One region of the Paenibacillus sp. Soil724D2 genome, then DNA from elsewhere that is predicted to be linked to it. Evidence: predicted binding sites of a transcription regulator. Region 1 holds the regulator's gene; each other region holds the start of a gene.
What was found. Region 1 encodes Rex, which represses fermentation and respiration genes when NADH is low (regulators of the CRP and FNR family bind a similar motif). Its sites were predicted from a motif close to TTGTGAAATATTTCACAA; they were not measured.
Positions count from the first base shown of each region.

Region 1 (4,543 bases):
GTATTGAAGCTACAATTGCTCGTTTCGACTATCTTTCTGTATCCCATACAGATTCTTATATGAAAGAGTTTTCGGCTGTCATTGTAGACTCTTGCCAGCATATGCTGGATGCGTTCAAGCTTCTAGCGAAGAAAAAATACATGCAAATTCCTGAGCATACGGTTGCTATTAATTCCCTCGAGAATGACGGAGACCGTTTGATGCGCGAAGGAATTCGCCAAATTTTCATCACACGTAAAGACCTCTACGAAGATTTTAAATTAAAAGAAATTTATGAGCGTTTGGAAGAAACAACAGATGCTTGTGAAGATGTAGCCAATATCCTTGATAGCGTTGTACTTCGCTATTCATAAGGCACAATCGTGTCTTATGTGTACGAAGATAGTTTTCCAAATGGAAAACTCTTAGGAGGAAATCATGTTAACTTATTTAATCGTCATCGTTGTGCTTGCCTTACTTTTTGATTTCATTAATGGATTTCACGATACAGCTAATGCTATTGCAACTTCCATTTCCACGCGTGCCTTGAGCCCGCGTGTTGCCATCATTATGGCTGCCACACTCAACTTTGTCGGAGCCATGGTTTCCTCTAAGGTTGCCAAAACCGTTGGAGGAAGCATAGCCAATCCTGCCAAAATTGAAAACGGGGTTGAAATCGTCATCGCTGCCTTACTTGCAGCTATTATCTGGAACTTGTTGACATGGTATCTGTCCATTCCCTCATCTTCTTCTCATACACTCCTTGGTTCTCTAGCTGGAGCTGTCATTGCTGGTGCTGGGGTTCATGCGGTGAATTGGGGTGGTTTTACCCAAATTATTATCATTTTGCTTTTATCGCCTATTATCGCTTTCGCCCTTGGTTACCTAATTATGATCTTAATCAAGTACATTGTAATATGGTCGGGGAATACATCAAGATCAAAGCTAAATCGCGTGTTCCGTACCTTGCAAATTTTATCTGCGGGATTACTCTCATACTCCCACGGTGGAAACGACGCACAAAAAGCAATGGGCATTATCGTGTTTGGTTTAGTCGCAGCTGGTGTTCAAACAGATTTGGAAGTGCCGCTGTGGGTGAAAATTGCTGCCGCTTTAGCAATGGGACTTGGAACATCCATCGGTGGATGGCGAATTATTAAAACCGTTTCTGGTAAGATTGTTAAAATCGAGCCGATTAATGGCTTTGCATCGGACTTAACGTCATCACTCGTTATTCAATTCTCTACACACTTGGGTAAACCATTATCAACGACGCATGTTATTTCCTCCGCGATTATCGGGACAGGCAGTGTCATGCGCTTCCATGAAGTTCAATGGGGCACGGTTGGCCGCATGTTAATCACTTGGATTATTACGATTCCAATCAGCATCGCGCTCGCATTCTCGATTTACTTCGTGCTGTTCAGACTCATATTCTAAAAATAAATAGGCTGTCTCAAGAGTAACATTATAGATGTGTGGGACAGATCCAATTGTTTAAAAATTCGAATGAAAAAGGAGCTAAGCGGCTTGTATGTGCTTAGCTCCTTTTTTTATATGAATCCACAATTGTTCTTTAATCCCTATTCGCAATTGAACATCTTAAACCTATAGCCCATCTACTGTCACGAAAGCTTGAAAGCTGGATGTGGCTTTCTAATCCAAATAATAAGCTAAACTTTGCAATTCTGTTGTAAAATCCGCATGATGTACACGCACCTCAGGAGGAACTTTAATAATGACCGGAGCAAAATTCAATATCGCTTCGATCCCGCAGTCTACGAATTGATTGGCTACATTTTGAGCTTCGTTCGCAGGAACGGTAATGATGCCGATACGAACGCCTAATTCAGATAGAACCTTCTTCATCTCATGCATCGGTTGAACAACTAAATTGTTAATCGACTCCCCTGCCTTGCTTGGCATTGCATCAAAAACGGCGACAATCTTCATATCATTCCGTAAGTAAGTATTATAATTGCATAAAGCGCGGCCTAGGTTACCCGCTCCAACAAGAGCAACTTGAATATGTCGATCCAGCTTCAGGATCTGTCTAATCTTCTCAATCAAGTAAGCAATGTCGTAGCCGATTCCCTTTTTGCCAAATTCCCCGAAATAAGCCAAATCCTTGCGAATCTGTGCCGGATTCAGATCGAGCTTTTGACCCAAATCCTGCGAAGATACCGTCGAGACATTTTTCATTGCAAGTTCATTCAGAAAGCGTAAATAAATGGGCAGCCTCCGAACGACGGCTTCCGATATTTTTTGTGTTTTCAACGCTATGCCTCCCCCATCCACTCTTCAATCCTAGGTAACATTTGCTCGGTCGTCATATGCTCAATCTTCGGACCAGGCAATGAATAAAGGAAGTGCTTGCCATAATACGTATCAATGACACGAGTATCATAGATGATAACGATGCCTTTATCGGATGCACGTCTAACAAGTCGGCCAAAGCCCTGCTTAAATCGAATGACAGCCTGCGGCACAGAAAATTTCATAAATGGATTCTCGTTGCGCTTCTTAATATTTTCACACTTAGCCTCAACAAGAGGGTGATTTGGCGGTTGAAACGGCAATCTTATAATAGCAAGACAACTTAACGCATCTCCTGGAATATCGACACCCTCCCAGAACGAGCTGGTGCCCAGAAGGACACACATTTTGTTATCTTGGAACATCCGGGTCAGTTTACTCCGATTACCGCTGTCGACCCCCTGCCCGAGCACGGTAATTCCATGTGGCTTCAAGAGATCCTTCATGCCGGCATAAATTTGCTTAAGCATACGATTCGAAGTGCACAAAATCAACATTCGTCCTTTGGTAATTCGCGCAACATCACTGAGCGACTCAATAAGTGCGTTGATAAAAATAGGATCACCGGCACCTTTGATTGTTGGGAAGTTCCGCGGAATGACGACGAGAGCTTGTTCTCTATAATTAAAAGGAGATGGCAATTGAACAGTTTTCAGCTTGCCCGATTCTTCATCCTCAGGGATAACTAACCCTAATTGATCCGCTGAATATTGAAAAGATTTATTAACAGACAACGTCGCGGAGGTCAGGATAATACTGTCTTTGGTCTCAAAGAAATGCTGCTGCAGCAAACCACTTACATCCGTAGGCACCGATACGAGCTGCAGTGACTTCGATTTGGCATAGGTACCCGCTTCCATCCAATACACATAACCCTCATCAGCCATTTTCATAAAAAAGTGCAGGGCATCTCGATGGTTGTATAGCTCCTTTACCGTGCCATTCAAATCAGTGACTAAACCTTGGACTCCAAAAACTTCCTGCATGTCCTTCACTTCATTTAACAATTTATCAAGCGTGCGCAGTAAATCATTCGCATTCAAATAAATATTGTCTTCCATGATCAAAAGCTCTCGCCATTCGGGTGGAAGCGTTTCGGGCTTCATCCGCAGTACGTATTGTGAGTTTTCCGATTGCGAAGGATCGCTCCTAGAAGATAACAGCTCATAGAGCGCTTCACTAAGCCGATCCCAATCCTCTTTGATTTGCACGATTTTGGGAAAGAGCCCATCGATAGTTTGACTCCAAGCGGCCGCGCGTTCCTGCTGCTCATCCGATTTCTGCAATCGAAACCGCAACATCGGTAATTGGCCACTTCGATTATCTTTATATAGCCATAGCAACGAATGATAAAATGCGGAAGAATGCAGCTCAATTCCAAGATGCTTACTGGCCACTTCTTCAAAGTGATGCGCCTCATCAATGACAAGGTGCTTGTAAGCCGGTAGAAGGCGGTTCTCAGCCTTCATATCCGTGAAAAGGAGGGAATGGTTCGTAATAATTACATCGGCCGTATTGGCATCATTACGAGCGCGATGATAGAAGCATTTCTTGTACCAAGGGCACATGCGATTCAAACAAGAATCAGTGTCACTTGCAACCGAATACCAGAACTGCGCACCCTTATTGCCAAAATGCAGCTCCTCTTCATCTCCATGCTCCGTCTCACTAAGCCATACAACCATCTGCGCTGCCGTGATCGGATCTTCCTTGCCATTCTCGTAATCACTTGTTGTTAGCTTTGTCTCGAATTTACGCAGGCATAAGTAATGACTTCTGCCTTTAAGTACAGCAGCTTTGAAAGGGATAGGGAAAATCTCCTTCAAGAGAGGAATGTCCCGCTCACGGAGCTGTTCTTGTAAGTTAATCGTGTGCGTAGAGACAATCACTTTCTTCTCATACTTGATGCCATAATAAATGGATGGTATTAAATACCCTAGCGATTTCCCTGTCCCTGTTCCCGCTTCAATCATCAAATGCTGATCAGCCCTTAGTGACTTTTCAACTTCCCGGATCATCTGCTCTTGGGATTCACGGTCTTCAAAGATCTCGAATTTTTCACGTAAGGCTGTTTTCAAACCTTGATGAAACTCCGTAAAGGAAGAACCTAAACCATCCGCATCGGCGTCGCTGCGCGTATCTTCCTCATCGCCCCAATCGGTGACATTAAGTGTAAATTGACGGAAATATCGATTCGTATCCATATCCACACTGGTTATAGACTCTTTGTATACACATATTTCATCGA
Region 1 is NZ_LMRY01000060.1:213,605-218,147, forward strand. Features, by position in the region: gene ASG85_RS36105 (DUF47 domain-containing protein) at 1-353, shown strand, start outside; gene ASG85_RS36110 (inorganic phosphate transporter) at 418-1,419, shown strand; gene ASG85_RS36115 (redox-sensing transcriptional repressor Rex) at 1,636-2,256, opposite strand; gene dinG (ATP-dependent DNA helicase DinG) at 2,259-4,543, opposite strand, start outside.

Region 2 (4,543 bases), on a different contig from region 1:
TTCATTCCACAAGCAATAATTATGGGATTGCTTCTTCAAACCCGGATGTGCTTGCCTTTGCTACCGATCGATTAAGGGTAGAGCATGAAGAATTAAGAGAAAAACTCAGGACGATTGAAACGAGTGCCAAGGAAGTCATTCTATTGGATGATCCGGTAAAGGGAATGCAGCTTGTCCAAGATCTCAGAAACCTGACCGCACAATTTGTGGAGAAACTGGAACGACATTCTGAATGGGAGGAGCAGGAATTATTTCCGTTCCTGTTAACTTATTTTCATCGTCAATCGACGCCCTCTATCATGCCTTCTTTTTGGGTATTGGAAAAAGATCACCAACTTGGCATGTCATTTATCCAATCCTTTCAAGAAGCTATTATTGAGGTAACACCTCTCGTCGTGAAGAAGAGATTAGCGGAGGCAGCATCTAATCTCGTGCAGGCATGTTTAATACTAAACGACCACTTTACCATGGAAGAACAACTTATTTTTCCTTTAACTGAGAAAGTGCTGACGGATTTGGAATCCTTTTTTTCATAGGAGATGAGCAAAATGAATACGCATCAATCGATGTTGTTGCCGATAAATTTGAAAGACAAACACGGAGTAGATCAAGCATAGAATGCGTCATCAAAGCGGGTTAAAATAGCGGGCATTTGGAAGCCTTGAGCCTGTAAGCAGGGAAAACGATTCCTCGTTTATCGCCGAAACGATGGCATGTTTGGTCTTATTACAACTTCATCACAGGAAGAGGTATGGGTTATTCGACCATACCTCTTTTTTGTTTGTTTCTAAGCGTTTTGAAAGAGTCGTTTACGCATTTCATTAGGCTGGTAAGGCAGCTGAGGTTGCTTATTTGTCGGAATCGCCCCGTTTTGATTTTTATAAGCAAGCTAAGCTTGCCTATTGTTTGCTAATACGGCCAAGTATGTAGCGTGTGCAGATAATAAGCGCGTACGTTGGTCTTATCTCATGAGGTGCCGCGATATTAGAAAGGATAAGGGATATTAGCTTGCTTAATCAATCATGGTTAAACCGCTATCCATAGTAGTCTCGGTGTGTACCAGACAGCTTGTAAGAGCGAATGTTTGCTTTAACGAAAGCAGGTCGTAATCGCCCAATCTGAAACCAATCTTAAGGACCTAGATGCTATGTTTTCGGGATAACCATCGCTCCCAAAAAGATAGATCCGGTTCGATAAGAGGCCGACTGAATCGGCGTACCCATTCTTGTAACAGCAGCCAGGTAATTGCCACCGCAAGCAGTAGGACGAGAGTCAATTGTGTAAAAGTGTGTATATACGAGAATAGTCCCATCGAAATCGCGGTTTTCGTAATAAACGCATGCAGCAAGAACACATATACCGTATATTTGCCCCATTCTGTAAGGATGGACTGTTTGCGAGGAACGAAGCTTAAGAAGCAAAAGGAAGCGATAATTTCTAGTGTATAAACACCTAAACGATATGCCCCCGTATGCCAATGAAAGGCCCCTAGCTCCTTATAAGTAAAACTGCTATATAACCATTTTGGATCAAGTGGGGTCGTGTTGAGAAAGACCAGGATACCCAGAAGGCCAATTACGCTTAACCCCTTGTTCATGCGAACGAAATGTTTAGGAATCATATCGAGGTGAAAATAATATCCGGCCAAGAAGAAAGGAAAGAAGACGAGTGTTCTGGAAAAGCTGAGCATCGTTCCAGTGAAAGGTGCGTATCCAATGAGTACGCCTAGAATGACTGAGACCACAAGCGGATGCTGCATTTTTGTAAAGAGTAGAAGGAGCAATCGCCAACAAAAATGGCTGAATAAAAACCACAATAACGAATACGGAATGAAAAAAGAATAACGGACACCCGGCGCATGGAAGGCCAGCGAATCGAGCAGAGAGTAGAGGCTCTGGAAGATCAGATAATGATAAAAAATCATCTGCAGACTTTTGATTCCTGAGACATCTAAACGGAAACCTTTAGAGAAATACCCGGTCACCATGACAAACATGGGAATATGAAAGGTGTAAATACCCAGATATAAGGAATGGAAAGCTGCACTTTGTTGAATCAGCGGCTCTATACAATTAGCGATGACCACAAACAAAATAAGAAGAAACTTAGCGTTTAACATAAACGTATTCGAAGCAGTATTGTCTTCTCTACCCATGACGATTACCTCCATGATGGAATCAATTCTTTTTCTTCTAATCTAAATCTAGCTTCAATTTCCCGCAGTGATTAAAGTCACGAAAAAGAAACGAGCGTTGTGATTCTCCTCACAGAGAAAGCTGAAATGAAGGTATACAATGTGATTACAGCAATAAAAGGAGGAATCATGTATGGTTATTGATCTTGGGATGCCGTTAGATGACGCTCAGACTTCTAGTCTTCAACTGATTCTGGAGCGATTAAAGGACGAACATGGCGCGTTAAAGAAAGAACTTGATCATGTCCAGGAAATGACAAGTCATATGGTCGGCATGCTTGGCTCGGAAGAGTCAAGGCGTTTATTTCAAGAGATTCGTAAACAAATGGAAACCTTCATGCAGCAGTTAGAGGCTCACGAACACTGGGAGGAAGATGAGGTTTTACCCCTCCTTGCCGTTTATGCGAGTCAAGGGATGGAGCCTACTTTTTTGACCTCAACCTGGGTTCTGGAAGAGGATCATAAACAAGCGGAACGATTTGTTCGCTCATTTCTTGAATATGCAGATCAATGCAAAGGTGCTGACAGCATAAGGCTGAAAAAGGCGATTTCACTGCTTAGTGTGGCCTGCTCTGTATTATCGGAGCATCTTTTGTCCGAGGAGGAGATGTTTTTCCCGGTTGCGAATCAAATGCTAAGCGATATTCATGGAAAAGCTTAAAAAGCATTTTCAATAGTGTGACGGCTATCACACATGGTTACCTGTTGTTTAGGTATAGTTGATTCAGATCACAGCTGAACTGGAGGATTTATCATGGAAGTGAACATTCAATTAACCGATCGGGTAGGAGATATTGTGAAGGGATTTCCCAAGACAGCTGAGGTGTTTAAGGAATACCGTATTGATTTCTGCTGCGGAGGGAATAAATCACTTCTTCAAGTGATTCGAGACCAAAAAATTGAGGAAGAGGTTCTGTTAAAAAGCCTTGTTGAAGCAGCTACATCCGCTAAATCAGACAACTTGAATTGGAGTGAGTTAAGCGCAAGCGAATTAATTGATTATATTATTCGCGTCCACCATGGCTATTTGAAAACGGCACTGCCGCATTTAAGTGAATATGTGCAAAAAGTGGCACGTGTGCATGGATCTTACCATCCTGAACTCCTTCAAGTTCATCAATGGTATGAAGCATTGAAAAGTGAGATGGAGCATCATATGGATAAAGAAGAAAGAGAAGCATTCCCAGCTGTCATTGCGTTTGAGAAAGATCCCACAAAAGAGAAAAGAGAAGAGCTGCTGGAAATTCTGGCTGCGCTCGAACAGGAGCATGAGGGCTCGGGTGATCTACTTAGACAAATGAGGGAAATCACCAAAGACTATGAGCTGCCGGAGGATGCCTGCACAACGTTTCAGCTTACTTACTTGAAGCTGGAGGCATTGGAAGCGGATATGTTCCAGCACATCCATTTGGAGAACAACATTTTGTTTAATCGCGTTTAGGGGGAAGAGCCCATGTTCAGGCTTCCACTTCTGTTTATAGCCACCGGGATTCTCAGCTTTCTAGCGTTGGTATGGAGCTTAATCGCCCGTGTATTCACACGGTAAGATTGCGGCTTTCCCTTAGATCTAAGTAGATCTGATGGAAGGTCGTTTTTTTGTCCATCTCGTGTCATTCGAAGAAATGTGTTTGAGATCACATTTATGATTGCTGGAAATCCGTATAGTTGGATCAAGCACCTAACACGAAGTGGGTTTACAGTGATTTTTCTCACAGTGCAGAAGGGCCGAATCATGATTTAATACAAATATAAGATTGACAAGTGAAGGGGCAATGATAAATATGGATCGAGCGTTCGCGTCAAAATTCGCCAAATGTGTCTTCCTAGTTGTTAGCGGGTTATTCATTCTTATGGGAGTGGGTTCGAGGTTTTTTACACATATTGACTTGGCTTTATATGGGTATATGGTAGGTACGGTCGTTTTCATTTGCGGATTCTTTTATCGCTTTATTGCTTGGGGGGAACGCCCGCCTACGAAAATTATTTTGAAAAAAGGCATAAAGCTGTTATTTCGAAAAAGCACGCCTCAGACAACTACTGAGCATCTACTCACCTATCGCTTTATCTGGAATCGCGGGTGGTATCGCTGGACACAGCACGTTCTTCTTGGTTGGGGATGTATCTTATCCGCCTTCGTTACTTTTCCGCTGGTGTTCGGTTGGATGTACTTCACGATGGCAGAGAACGGAACCTACACGGTTGTTGGATTCGGGATCAACCTCATGAATATAAAGGCGGATGGGCTTCTCGGATTTCTATTCTACAATGCGTTGAACATTACGGCCTTCATGGTGATTGGCGGAGTATGCATGGCCTTATATCGTAGACTTAAGAACATGCAGGCCCGAG
Region 2 is NZ_LMRY01000007.1:117,381-121,923, reverse strand. Features, by position in the region: gene ASG85_RS09680 (hemerythrin domain-containing protein) at 1-536, shown strand, start outside; gene ASG85_RS09675 (acyltransferase family protein) at 1,139-2,155, opposite strand; gene ASG85_RS09670 (hemerythrin domain-containing protein) at 2,328-2,855, shown strand; gene ric (iron-sulfur cluster repair di-iron protein) at 2,949-3,635, shown strand; gene ASG85_RS09660 (hypothetical protein) at 3,976-4,543, shown strand, end outside.
Region 2: a site for Rex is predicted at 2,253-2,270, ahead of ASG85_RS09670 (hemerythrin domain-containing protein). Genes of this name have one in related genera too.

Region 3 (4,543 bases), on a different contig from region 1:
AGGATATCGAATTTCTCTGCAACGGTGTAAGTTAGGATCTTCCCACAATGGATGCAGCGCTGCATCTGAAGTTCTGTGAGTTTCGAACAATTGGTGCATTTAATCATCGTATGGAGACCACCCTTTAAAAATATCATACTTCTATTATACACATATACATCAAAAAGCCACCTCTCCCCTCCCGAATGAACCCCCTTTGTGACACCAGACTTACTAGTTATTTACGGTAATCATTACTTATTCGACCGTATTTTAACTCTTTTCACTTCTGCCTTCTACTCGATGAAGCCTTTTCGTTGCAATAATTCTTGCGTATCATTCCACAGTTTTCTTTGAATTTTGGCATCTCCGCCAGGGGATATTGGCGTAATAGAGTCCCCGGTTCCAACGTTGAAGTAACCGCCGGTCACATCCTGGTATTGCGGATCAACAGCCAACCGTGTAATAATTTCAGCTCCTTTGCGTGGATCTCCGACATGCAGAAATTTAAAAATACGTTCAAGTATTGCAGCAAACCAGAGCTCACGTCCGAGACCCGTTACATTGAAGCCCGGATTTAGCGCATTAACAGAGACCCCCGTTCCAGAAAATTGACGTGCCAGTTCTCCAGTAAACATAATATTGAGCAGCTTCGTTTTACCATAATGCGAAGACGAGCCACTAGCAGTAAAAGATGAGGTATCGGTCAAATCCTCGGGAAGCTTGAGCTCACCATGATTGCGCGATGCCTCTGAGGCGACATTTACAACCCTTGCACTTCCTGATTTCATCAATGAATGTTGTAATAAATGGGTGAATAACCACGGAGCCAAATAGTTAACGGCCATCATTTCTGCAAAACCCTCAGATGTAATTCGCTGCTCAAATGCATGCAATCCTGCATTATTTATTAGTACATCAATCTTTGGATATGAAGCTTTGATTTCAGTTCCGACCTTCCTGACATCTTTCATTATCGATAGGTCTCCGAAAAAAAAGTCCACTTTTGTTTTCGGCGCGATGTCCTTTAACAGTTTTACAGTCGTTTCAGCCCGATTTTTGCTTCTGGCTGTTAACACAAGATGAGCCCCGCGTTTTGCCATTTCCATTGCAGCAAGTTGGCCGAGACCGCTAGTAGCGCCAGTAATTACAATAATTTGGTTAGTTGTCATAATAAGTCCTCCCTTGCGGTTTGACACGTAATGGATAAATCAATATACTTGATATATGTCAATCATATGTATTTGTTTGATATATGTCAAGTTGTTTTAGAGATTACTACTCATTTGAGGTGAACTATGAAGGAATTGACTCCAAACCAACTTACTGAGAGAGAGCAGTTGGAACTTAGGCTCGGCGAACAGTTAAACGCACTTATTAGCGCCTCCCATGCGCTCAATGTCAGAGCTGCGGCACGTTTCGATTCATCCCTGCAACCCGCAGCGTTTCTTATTGTCCGATGGCTCTTCTCGTACGGTCCTGCAAGCGCTACTGTTTTAGCGGAATCTACAGCAATGGACCGTAGTTCTGTTAGTCGTCTTGTCAATCAAATCAAGGGATTAGGCTATGTGCAAAGTGAAACGTCCCCTGATGATCGTCGAGGCGTACTGTTATCACTGACTCCGCTTGGACGACAAATGACCGTAGATGCTCTAAAAGAAAAAGAATCCGTCTTTTTTGAAAGCATTGCAAAATGGGAAGATGACCAGCTTGAATCTTTTAGTGAAATGCTCAAACATTTCAACGCTGCTGTCAGCCATTTAAAATAACAAGTTAACCGAATCGAATGGCAAGTAATTTTCTCAAGGAAGCCATTGGAGATTCATAATAAAGAAGGACAGTCGAATCATTCGACTGCCCTTTTTTAATGATGACCGGAAGTTAAGCCGGGTAACACCAGCTGCCAGACGGCCTCCAACCATCTAAGCCATAAACAATGGATGATCGCATTTCATGCATGTATAATCGTACAATTCTCCTTCACTTCACTCTCGTGTAAAAACTGCCGACCACACGGAAAGTGTCCAAAACCATTTGGCCGGATTTCCCGGATCCATTACGCATCGCTTTGCGGATCGAGTCTTCCTGGATCGTCTGAGCCCGCGCCTAGAGCAGTACTTCATTTTGATACGTATCCAGAATACTTTCGTAGGCCCGGATCACGTCGGTCCTGATTACTATTACTCATAACGTTAATAAAGTTGTAATACTTTGTTCAAACCGTATTCACATATCATGTGAAAAAAATCACATACATCGAGTAAGATAGAAACATATAACAAATCAAATTGAAAACAGAAGGTGATACCGCTTGAACCAATCTCGAAAACATGAAAAACGATTGATGTACCTGATGTTCATTGTTGCTTTTGTCATGTTCCTCTCTTTTATCCGCAAGTTTTTTTGAACTTATGAAAGTTAACAAAGGAGATGAGTCCATATGCCTATCTACGATTCCGTATTTTATAGCCGCCTACTCACTGAGACCACACTGGCATTTCATATCATTTTCGCTACCATCGGCGTTGGCGTTCCGGTCATGATTATGTTGGCTGAGTTAGCCAGCATTAAACGTAAAGATCCCTATTATGCATTGTTGGCACGAAGATGGGCTAGGGGATTCGTTATCACCGTTGCTATTGGAGTGGTTACTGGTACTGCCATCGGGCTTCAACTCAGCCTATTGTGGCCGAAGTTCATGGAGATTGCCGGGCAAGCCATTGCGCTTCCATTATTTCTAGAGACTTTTGCCTTTTTCATCGAGGCTATCTTCTTAGGCATTTATTTATATACATGGGAACGATTGAAACCTAAACATCATCTGCTACTACTCGTACCTGTTGTCATTGGCTCCTCTGCTTCAGCGTTTTTTATTACGACAGTGAATGCATTCATGAATACGCCGCAAGGCTTCACTCTAAAAGATGGCTTAATTACGAATGTACAGCCGATTCTAGCAATGTTTAATCCATCAATGCCCACCAAAGTGGCACATGTGCTTTCCTCAGCCTACATGACCAGCGCATTCATCTTGGCTGCTATAGCGGCCTACTCCCTTCTCAGGAAAAAGGGGGACACTTTATACGCCAAAAAAGCATTAAAACTGACCGTTACTGCTGGGCTAGTGTTCGCTATAACTACGGCTATGATCGGAGATCTATCAGCCAAATTTCTAGCTCATAATCAACCTGAAAAGCTTGCCGCAGCCGAGTGGCATTTTGAAACGGCTACGAATGCACCGCTCGTTCTTGGTGGTATTTTGACTCAAAATAATGAGGTTAAATATGCGTTGAAAATTCCGTATGCTCTAAGTATTTTGGCAGGTGGAACTCCAGGAACTGAGGTAAAAGGGCTGAATGATGTTCCTAAAGATCTTCGTCCTCCTCTATACGTGCATTATTTCTTTGACGCCATGGTTGCTATAGGTATGTTTGTGATCGTCGTTGCCATTTGTCATATGTGGTACTCACGTAAGAAATCCCGTAAACCTTATCCGAGATGGCTTCTAGCGATTATCATTGTGTGTGGTCCTCTTTCCATGCTAGGCATCCAATGTGGATGGTTTTACGCGGAGGTTGGCCGCCAACCATGGATATTGCGTGGATATATGAAGGTAGCTGATGCCGCTACAACTTCACAAGACGTGGATACCATGTTACTGCTGTTCTGTTTACTTTATATCGTTTTAGCATTGACCGCAGTAAAAGTGTTATCCAAACTTTTCAGAAAAAACGATGTTGCAGATGAACTGATTGCACTTGGTATTTTCGGAGGGAGGACCAAAGAATGAGCCTAGAACTAATTGGAATAACTGTTTTGTGGATCTTTTTATACGGGTATTTAATTGTGGCATCCATTGATTTTGGTGCTGGTTTCTTCAGTTACTATTCGGTTATTACGATGAAAAAGCATATCATTCATAAGATTATTGAAAGATATCTGTCTCCTGTCTGGGAAGTTACCAATGTATTCTTAGTTTTCTTCTACGTCGGTATGGTTGGATTCTTCCCTGAAACAGCACGTTATTATGGTACTGCGTTACTCGTGCCAGGCAGTGTGGCTATCATATTGTTAGCCATAAGAGGAGCCTACTACGCTTTCAGCAACTATGGTTCCAAGGATAATAAATGGTACATGCTGCTCTATGGAGCTACGGGCTTGCTCATCCCTGCAACCCTTTCTACGGTACTAACCATATCTGAGGGTGGAATCATCGTTGAACAGAACGGCATGATTTTACTAGATTGGAGTAAGTTACTTGGGAGTCCTTATACTTGGTCGGTCATCCTGCTATCGCTGGTCAGCGTCCTTTATATCTCGTCCATGTTCCTTTCCTTCTATGCCTATAGAGCAAAAGACTATCCCGCTTTTAGAATTTTAAGAGGCTATGCTCTCTTTTGGAGCGGACCTACTATTCTTGCAAGTCTGCTTGTCTTTTTCGCCATAAACCAGCAAAACCCAGAACATTTCCGCAACATGCTTAACCTTGGATGGATGTTCGGAGCATCATTTCTCTGCTTTTTAGTTGCCGTCTACTTCCTTTGGAAACAAATTAAGCTAGGTC
Region 3 is NZ_LMRY01000001.1:853,143-857,685, forward strand. Features, by position in the region: gene ASG85_RS03935 (SDR family NAD(P)-dependent oxidoreductase) at 276-1,151, opposite strand; gene ASG85_RS03940 (MarR family winged helix-turn-helix transcriptional regulator) at 1,278-1,748, shown strand; gene ASG85_RS03945 (cytochrome ubiquinol oxidase subunit I) at 2,420-3,769, shown strand; gene ASG85_RS03950 (cytochrome d ubiquinol oxidase subunit II) at 3,766-4,543, shown strand, end outside.
Region 3: a site for Rex is predicted at 2,215-2,232, ahead of ASG85_RS03945 (cytochrome ubiquinol oxidase subunit I). Genes of this name have one in related genera too.